Regions from separate parts of the Mesorhizobium sp. f-mel genome, predicted to be linked through region 4. Evidence: predicted binding sites of a transcription regulator. Region 4 holds the regulator's gene; each other region holds the start of a gene.
The links. The regulator PhoB, encoded in region 4, activates phosphate uptake and scavenging genes when phosphate is short. The targets are predictions, from matches to a motif close to TGTCATNNANCTGTCAT.
Positions count from the first base shown of each region.

Region 1: a site for PhoB is predicted at 1,202-1,218, ahead of ugpB (sn-glycerol-3-phosphate ABC transporter substrate-binding protein UgpB). Genes of this name have one in related genera too.
Region 2: a site for PhoB is predicted at 909-925, ahead of ACWUKX_RS14050 (LTA synthase family protein). Genes of this name have one in related genera too.
Region 3: a site for PhoB is predicted at 1,236-1,252, ahead of ACWUKX_RS10520 (YdcH family protein). Genes of this name have one in related genera too.

Region 1 is NZ_JBSPTO010000005.1:57,252-59,450, reverse strand. It holds gene argH (argininosuccinate lyase) at 1-343, opposite strand, end outside; gene tlpA (thiol:disulfide interchange protein TlpA) at 380-1,066, shown strand; gene ugpB (sn-glycerol-3-phosphate ABC transporter substrate-binding protein UgpB) at 1,281-2,199, shown strand, end outside.
Region 2 is NZ_JBSPTO010000009.1:70,492-72,690, forward strand. It holds gene ACWUKX_RS14050 (LTA synthase family protein) at 1-879, opposite strand, end outside; gene fabD (ACP S-malonyltransferase) at 1,147-2,088, shown strand; gene fabG (3-oxoacyl-[acyl-carrier-protein] reductase) at 2,148-2,199, shown strand, end outside.
Region 3 is NZ_JBSPTO010000006.1:16,030-18,228, reverse strand. It holds gene ACWUKX_RS10530 (IclR family transcriptional regulator) at 43-846, shown strand; gene ACWUKX_RS10525 (YdcH family protein) at 879-1,082, opposite strand; gene ACWUKX_RS10520 (YdcH family protein) at 1,322-1,501, shown strand; gene ispG (flavodoxin-dependent (E)-4-hydroxy-3-methylbut-2-enyl-diphosphate synthase) at 1,882-2,199, shown strand, end outside.
Region 4 is NZ_JBSPTO010000005.1:205,451-207,649, reverse strand. It holds gene phoU (phosphate signaling complex protein PhoU) at 6-713, shown strand; gene phoB (phosphate regulon transcriptional regulator PhoB) at 730-1,419, shown strand; gene ACWUKX_RS10225 (ROK family protein) at 1,595-2,199, opposite strand, start outside.

The sequences.
Region 1 (2,199 bases), 150 kb from region 4:
GGGAGCGGGCGGTATGCAGGCGGCCGGCGGCCGGGCCGATCAGCTCGGCAAGGCGGGCCTCGACATTCATGTGGATGTCTTCCAGCCTGGTCGAGAACTCGAACGTGCCGGCTTCGATCTCTGCCAGGATCGTGTTCAGCCCGTGAGCGATTTTTTCTTGATCGGCCGTCGAAATAATGCCCGTTTGCGCCAGCATCTCGCTATGGGCGATCGAGCCTCTGATATCCTGCGCATAGAGTTTGCGGTCGAACGAGATCGACGCGTTGATCGCTTCCATGATCGCGGCCGGACCCGAGGCAAAACGTCCGCCCCACATCTGGTTGCTGGCCTTCTTGTCGCTCATCGCTATAACCCGTTGCTCCGGAGCAGTTTTTAGAAAATGGCAGACGGCAATCGATTTTTCCCGGCCCCGCGCCTCATCCTCGCCGCTTTGGTGGCGGGCGTGCTTGCGGGCGCGGTCGCGGTATATGTCAGCGAGAGCGGTTCTGGCAACAACGCGCCCGCGCCAGTCGCCGTTGGCGACAGCAAGGACGATGTCGCCTGCGCCGCCAAGGCCGACCGCGCCAAGACGGTCGCGGCGGCTGCCACCGGCCAGGTGGCAGCACTTTTGCCGGCTGATCCGCCGCAATCGCTGAAGGGCCTTGCCTTCAACGACCCTGGCGGCAAGCCGATGACGCTCGCCGACCATGCCGGCAAGACGTTGCTGCTCAATCTGTGGGCGACATGGTGCGCACCCTGCCGCGCCGAAATGCCGGCGCTCGACGCGCTGCAAAAAGAAATGGGCAGCGACGCCTTCGAGGTCGTCGCGGTCAACGTCGATGTCGGCGACGACGCCAAGCCGAAGAAGTTCCTCGAGGAAACCGGCGTCAAGGCGCTCGGCTACTACCGCGATTCGACGATGGCGCTGTTCAACGATCTCAAGACGCGCGGCCTGGCGCTCGGCCTGCCGGTCACCATGCTGATCGACGGTGAAGGCTGCCTGATCGCTCACATGAACGGCCCGGCCGAATGGTCGGGACCGGACGCCAAGCGGCTGGTCGTGACAGCGCTCGGAAAGTCGGACTAGGCGCCAGCGATTGTTGCCGATCTTCGCCGCCTTGTTCGAGCCGTAAGCCGGCTTGGCAATCCCTTTCCATCAGCTCTCATTCGCAAGCGTGCACCACTTTACGTGGAGATCGAGTTCATCGATCCGCAACAAAACCGTTGTCCAATTGTCACGAGCGGCACATATTGCCTTTGCGAGAGTGCCCTTTCGCCAATGACAAAACGGGAGATGAAACATGAAGTTCTTCGGCTTCGCGGCCGGTGTCGCCGCCACCTTGACGCTGCTTTCCACCACTTCTGCTTTCGCCGTCACGCAGATCAGCTGGTGGCACGCCATGACCGGCGCCAACGCCGAAGTCGTCGACAAGATCTCCAAGGATTTCAACGCCAGCCAGAGCGACTATGAGCTGGTTCCGGTGTTCAAGGGCACCTATCCCGAGACGCTGAATGCCGGCATCGCTGCCTTCCGCGCCGGACAGGCGCCCGATATTCTCCAGGTGTTCGATGTCGGCACCGGCGTGATGATGGCGGCCGAGGGTGCGATCAAGCCGGTGGCCGAGGTGATGACCGGTGCCGGGATGACCTTCGACAAGAGCCAGTATCTGCCCGGCATCGTCGGCTATTATTCGAAGCCGGACGGCACCATGCTGTCCTTCCCCTACAACTCCTCCTCGCCGATCCTCTATTACAACAAGGACATCTTCCAGAAGGCGGGTCTCGATGGGAACAACCCGCCCAAGACCTGGAATGAAGTGTGGGAAGCTGCCAAGAAGATCAAGGCGAGCGGCGCCGCCTCATGCGGCTACACCTCGACCTGGCTGACCTGGATACATCTCGAGAACTTTGCGGCGTGGAATGACGTGCCCTGGGCCACCCAGCAAAACGGCCTGGCCGGCGGTGATGTCGAGCTCAAGATCAATGCGCCGATTTTCGTCAACCACTTCCAGGCGCTCACAGACCTCGCCAAGGACGGCACCTTCAAATATGGGGGGCGCACCTCCGAAGCCAAGCAGATCTTCCTGGCCGGCGAATGCGGCATCTTCACCGAATCGTCGGGCGGCCTCGGCGACATCGTCAAGTCCGGCATGAACTATGGCATCGGCCAGCTTCCCTACGACACCGACGCCAAGGGCGCACCGCAGAACACCACGCCGG
Region 2 (2,199 bases), on a different contig from region 4:
GGGCGTGATGTTGACGCCGGGCAGTTCGGTCGGATCCCAGAAGGATTCGCTCATGACGATGATGATGTCGGGCTTCTCGGCCGGCACCGAGGCCGTCACGTCAGGCCTGTCGATCGCTGCGATCGACTTGTCGGAGTAGCCGGCAGGCGCCGAGACATGCGCCATCGGTACGTTGAGCGCGAAGGCGAGCGCGAAGCCATTGGAGGCGTAGTTTTCCTTCTGGTCCCACATGATCGGGATGATCTGCAGCCGGTCCCGCGTCCACGAGAAGGTCGCGTAATCCATGATCGAGACGAAGAAGGCGAGCAACGGCACGGTCAGCGTCAGCCGGGCCAGGCGACCCTTGCGGCTGAGCGCCGGTACCCGGCGGCGCCAGACCCGCCAGCCATAAACGAGCAGCGACAGGCTGCCAACGATTCCGATCGCCAGAGCGATGGCGGTTCCCGGACGTTCGCGCACCAGCAGCGGCATCAGCGCCACGATCTGGCGTGAATAGAGGAAATCGGTCGGATAGAGCGGGTCGCCGAGATAGAGCGATTTCTGATGGCCGACAAAGGCCAGCGCCAGCGTCAGCGGCGCGACGATCATCAGGCTCTGGTGGCTGCGGCCGAGCACGGCGTCGAGGCCGATCAGGATCAGCGCGAAGATGATGATGGTGGTCCAGCCCGGCTTGAAGGGCTGCAGGAAGAAGGCGACGGTGCCGGCAAAGTCGCCGCGCACGATCAGTTCGATCGCAAAAACCAAGATGGTGGCGGCGAGCAGGCTGACGAGGCCATAGCGGATAACAGGCCATTTCCGGCCCGGCAGATAGCCGGTGGCCGGATCGCCTTCCAGAAACTGTGGCGCGACTTTGCCAACGCCTTTCCTAGTCCTTGCCACCTTACAATTCCCCCGACCATACACAAAAGTGTCATTGAGCTGTCATCGATATGTCACGAAAAGCTAACGCCTGTGGCTGAAATAAGAAGAGCCAGCAAACGAATCGTGAGCGATTTTCATCATGAGTGATCGAAAAAAAGCCTTTTGGAACAGGTACTCGACCACCGATACCGAGCCGGAGCGACCCGCGTCGGGCTGCCAGCGGACTTGACTTGCCCGCCCGCCTTGCGTCACAGGCAGGAAAAATCAGCCGCTTGGGAGCCACACATGGCCGTCGCATTCACCTTTCCGGGACAGGGCAGCCAGGCTGTCGGCATGGGCAAGGACCTTGCGGACGCCTTTCCGGAATCGCGGAATATCTTCGAAGAGGTCGACGAGGCGCTTGGCGAAAACCTGTCGAAGCTGATCTGGGAAGGGCCGGAAGAGAGGCTGACGCTGACCGCCAATGCCCAGCCGGCGCTGATGGCTGTGTCGCTCGCCGCGATCCGGGCGCTGGAATCGCGCGGCCTCTCGCTGAGGGACAAGGTCGCCTATGTCGCCGGCCACTCGCTCGGCGAATATTCGGCACTTGCCGCCGCCGGTTTCGTTTCGGTGGCCGATGCGGCCCGGCTCTTGCGTATCCGCGGCAATGCCATGCAGGCGGCTGTGCCGGCCGGTGAAGGCGCCATGGCGGCGATCATCGGGCTGGAACAGGCCGATGTCGAAGACGCCTGCGCTGAAGCGGCCAAAGGTTCAGTTTGCCAGATCGCCAACGACAATGGCGGTGGCCAACTGGTGATCTCCGGTGCCAGCGCGGCGGTCGAACTGGCGGCGAGACTGTGCATGGAAAAGGGCGCCAAGCGGGCGCTGATGCTGCAGGTCTCGGCGCCCTTCCATTCGGCGCTGATGGCACCGGCGGCCGAGGTCATGCGCGAGGCATTGGCCGAAGTCACGAAGAACGCGCCGTTCGTGCCCGTGGTCTCCAACGTGTCGGTCACTCCGTCCAGCGATCCGGACGCAATCGCCCGCCGTCTGGTCGAACAGGTGACCGGCCGCGTGCGCTGGCGCGAAACGGTGGAATGGTTCGGCACGAATGGCATTGCGACGCTTTACGAGGTGGGCGCCGGCAAGGTGCTGTCGGGACTGGCGCGGCGCATCAACCGCGATATGGCCACCGGCGCCGTCGGCACGCCGGCGGATGTCGACGCGGCGCTGGCGGCGCTTGCATAACCAACCGAGATTCGACCCCGCCCGTGGAGGGTGTTCTCTCTTAGATCAGGAGACAAGACATGTTCGAATTGACCGGCCGCAAGGCCCTCGTCACAGGCGCATCGGGAGGCA
Region 3 (2,199 bases), on a different contig from region 4:
ATGTATCCTGTACAAGACAGATACTAACATCAGGAATCTGTAATGCAAGATGGCAATGCCTTGGTAGCGCGGTCGGAAGCTGGTCCGGACGAAGACAAGATTGCGAGCTCCCGCGAGAAGGGTCTCAACCGGGTGCTCCATATTCTGGAGTTTCTTCACGCGAACCAGCGAGCGATCGGGATTGGGGATCTCGCCAAAGGAGTGAATGCGCCGCGCTCGACGATCTACACGCTTGTGCGCTCGCTCGTGGATGCGGGCCTGCTGGAAATGGCCGGCGACGGCAATCGGGTCTATTTCGGGAAGAAGCTTTATCTCTACGGAATGGACTATGTGCGCGGCAACGACTTGCTCAGGAGAGGGCGTCAGGAAGTCGACAATCTGTCGCGCGAGACAGGCGAAACCTCTGAATTGTGCATGCTGCAGAGCGGCCGCTATACGATTGTCCATTCAAGCCCGGGCACCAGGCCGTTCCGGATCAGTTCGGCCACAGGTCTGCAGATACCGCTTCCCTGGACCGCGTCCGGGCGATTGCTTCTCGCCGGTTTCGAACGGGCCGTGATCGAAGACATGGTGTCTGAGGATGATCTCGTTCTGCCGGACGGCCGCAGATTGTTGCTGGACGACTTCATAGAAGATATCGTCACGGCCGGGGCTGCCGGCTACTGTGTGACCTCCGGTCTTGTCGACGCCTATACAAAATGCCTGGCCGCGCCGGTCTTTTCAGCTGCCGGCAAGGTCGAGGCGACGATATGCTTGGTGGTTCCCATCGACACTTCCGAGGAGAAGACCGGCCATCTCATTGCCCTGCTGCGCGAACGCGCCGCAAGGCTTTCGATCGCGGGATGAGCAGGATTTGCCGCGACGGTAAGTCGATTCTCTCACGCGATGATGTCGGGGATGATCCGGTCTTCCAGCGCCATCAGCCGGTCTTTCAGGAAAAGCTTTTTCTTCTTCATGCGCTGGATCTGCAGAGGGTCGCAGCCGATGGCGATCATCGCGTTGATCGCCGCGTCAAAATCGGCGTGCTCTTGCTTCAGCCGAGAATATTCGAGGCGGATATCGGCCTGTTCCTGTTCGGACATTATCTACCGTCTGCACGTCTGCGGCGCCCAAAAATGGGCCTGATTGGGCGGGGCCGGAGGTATCTTGCACCGGCGCGCAGCCAATACCACATTTCGTATTGTCGTGGAATGCTACCACGCAGCATTCGACATCGATGCCCGATAGTGGCACACTGTCATTATGCCGTCACAGAAGCGAGCCTGCGGTGGACGCGCCTTGACGGCTGCAATCGAGGAAACCATGAAAGGGAGAACCAATCATGTCTCTTGCATCCCATCTTGATGAGCTGCAGCGGAAACACGGCGACATCGAACGCGAAATCGATGATGCGATGAACCATCCATCGGTCGACGACCTCGAAATCGTGAATCTCAAGCGGCGCAAGCTGGCGCTCAAGGACGAGATTGAAAAACTGAGGGCGAAACGGACCACGCACTGACGCTCTTCTACAGCGCCGCGCGTCCTTTGGACGCGCAAAGGACGCTGTAGTGCTTCTGATTTGGCGCATGACCCTTTCCGAAAATCGATTCCGATTTCGGGGTCATACGTAGGGACAGTTGCGCGCTTTGCGCGCGACCATCTTCTCCGGTGGCAACCAATGCCGCCGGAGCGTTTCTTTATTTATCCGGCGGTCGATTTGACAGGTCTGCCTGCCTGTCGCCATTGACAAGCCATCTTTGCTCCTCCACCTCATGCCGGGACCTTCTACGGCGCCGCGCGTCCTTTCGGACGCGCAAACGACGCTGTATTTTGATTTTTGCGCATGATTGTTTCCGGAAACTGATTCCGGAATTCGGCGCTAACAAAGGGCAGCCGGCCATGACCGGATATTTTTCTTCACCCTTCCCGCGCCGTACATCGGTCGGTGTCGATGTCGGCGGCGTGATGGTCGGCGGGGGTGCGCCTGTCGTCGTTCAGTCGATGACCAACACCGACACCGCCGACGTCGACCAGACAGTCGCTCAAATTGCGGCGCTGCATCGCGCCGGCTCCGAGATCGTGCGCATCACCGTCGATCGCGACGAGAGTGCTGCCGCCGTGCCCGCCATCCGCGAGCGGCTCGAACGGCTCGGCATCAACGTGCCGCTGGTCGGCGATTTCCATTATATCGGCCACAAGCTGCTCGCCGACCACCCG
Region 4 (2,199 bases):
GTATCATGGGTGAACACACCGTCGCGTCTTTCGACGAGGAACTGGACCGCATCGACAGGCTGATCCGCGACATGGACGAGCTCGCCGCCGCGATGGTCGCAGCCTCGATCCGCGCGTTGCTTGCGTCAGACAATGCGATGGCGCAGCGTGTCGTCTCGGACGACGCGATCATGGATGCGCGGCAGCGCGAACTCGACGACAGCGCGATCACGCTGATCGCCAAGCGGCAGCCGATGGCGCAAGATCTGCGCGCCGTGGTTGGCGCAATCCGCATGGCCGGTGATCTCGAGCGCATCGGCGACCTGGCCAAAAACATAGCCAAACGGGTCAGCGCCGTCGGGCAGAGCGCCACGCCGCGTAATCTGTCGCACGGTATCGACGCGATGGCGGATCTCGTTCTTGTGCAGCTCCGCGGGGTGGTCGAGCACTATGTGTCGCGCAATGCCGGCGCGTTGAAAGAACTGCGCGCCGACGACCAGAAGATCGACGTGAAATATACGGCGGTTTTTCGCGAACTCCTGACCTACATGATGGAGGATCCGCGCAACATCACCGCCTGCACGCATCTGCTGTTCTGCGCCAAGAATCTCGAGCGTATCGGCGATCATGTCACCAACATCGCCGAAAACGCCTACTTTGTCGTGACCGGGCAGCAATTGCCGGCGGATCGCCCGAAGCTCGACGAAACGACGATGTCGGCGCCGGCGACATGACAGGAGTGACCGGCCGATGATCGCGCCGCGCATCATGGTGGTGGAGGATGAAGAGCCGCTGGGCGTCCTCCTCCGCTACAATCTGGAATCCGAAGGCTATCAGGTCGAGGTGGTGACGCGCGGCGATGAGGCCGAAATCCGGCTGCAGGAAAACGTGCCCGATCTTCTGGTGCTCGACTGGATGGTGCCGGCGGTTTCGGGCATCGAGCTTTGCCGGCGCCTTCGGGTGCGTCCCGAAACCGAGCGGCTGCCGATCATCATGCTGACCGCGCGCGGCGAGGAGAGCGACCGGGTGCGCGGCCTTTCCACCGGGGCCGACGACTATCTGGTCAAGCCGTTCTCGACACCGGAATTCATGGCCAGGGTCAAGGCGCTGCTGCGCCGCGCCAAGCCGGAAGTACTGTCCAGCGTGCTGAAGGTCGGCGACATCATGCTCGATCGCGAATCGCACAGGGTCTATCGCAAGAAGAGCGAGATCCGGCTCGGGCCGACCGAATTCCGGCTGCTCGAATTCATGATGCGGCACCCGGGTCGGGTCTTCTCGCGCAGCCAATTGCTCGACAATGTCTGGGGCGAGACGATCTACATCGACGAGCGCACGGTGGACGTCCATGTCGGCCGGTTGCGCAAGGCGGTCAACAACGGCCGCATGCCCGATGTCATCCGCACCATCCGCGGCGCGGGCTATGCGATCAGGGAAGACTAGGGATGTGCTGATATTCAGGTGGTGCCGGCCTGCGAACGCCGGCTTCCTGGGCTTCCGGTGCTCACGTACCCAAAGTACGCTCCGCTCCGGTTCTCGGAACCCACCATTCTCGACTCGGCCTGACCTGAATCTCAACACACCCCAAGTCGCGATCCGGGGATCCCTGCCTTCGAGTTCAAGCCACGTTCTTTCCGACCGGGCCGGCTCGTGCCTGGATGCTCGGCGCGAAGATCTCCTGGTCGACGAAGCTCAGCGCCCGCATGGCGCAGCCTTCTCGGATCAGCGGCAGTTCGTTCGGCTCGGTGTCGAAGGAAATCGAACCCGAATGCTGGCCGCCGGCGGTCTGGGCGATCGCCTCGCGCAGGGCCGGCTCGATCAGGTCGAAGGCGGCAGCGCTGGCACCGACCATGGCGACCGGCGCCGGATCGATCAGCGCGAACAGGCTGCCGAGCCCGAAGCCGAGCGCCTCGCCGGCCTTGCGGTAGGCTTCGCGCTCCGGTCCGTCCGTCTCGCGCGCCCGGGCCGCCAGTGCCCGCATCTCGGCGTCGCTGACATCGGCGACCGGCTCGGCGTTCTCGCTCAATTGCCTTGCGTTGCGCCAGATAGCGTAGTTGCCGGCATAAGCCTCGACGCAACCGCGCCGCCCGCAGCGGCAAAGCGCACCGCCCGGCCGATGAATCATGTGGCCGAATTCGCCGCCTGAGGAATGGGTGCCGGTGAACAGCTCGCCCTTCAGCACCAGCCCCATACCGATGCCATGCGAGAGCAGGATGGCGATGA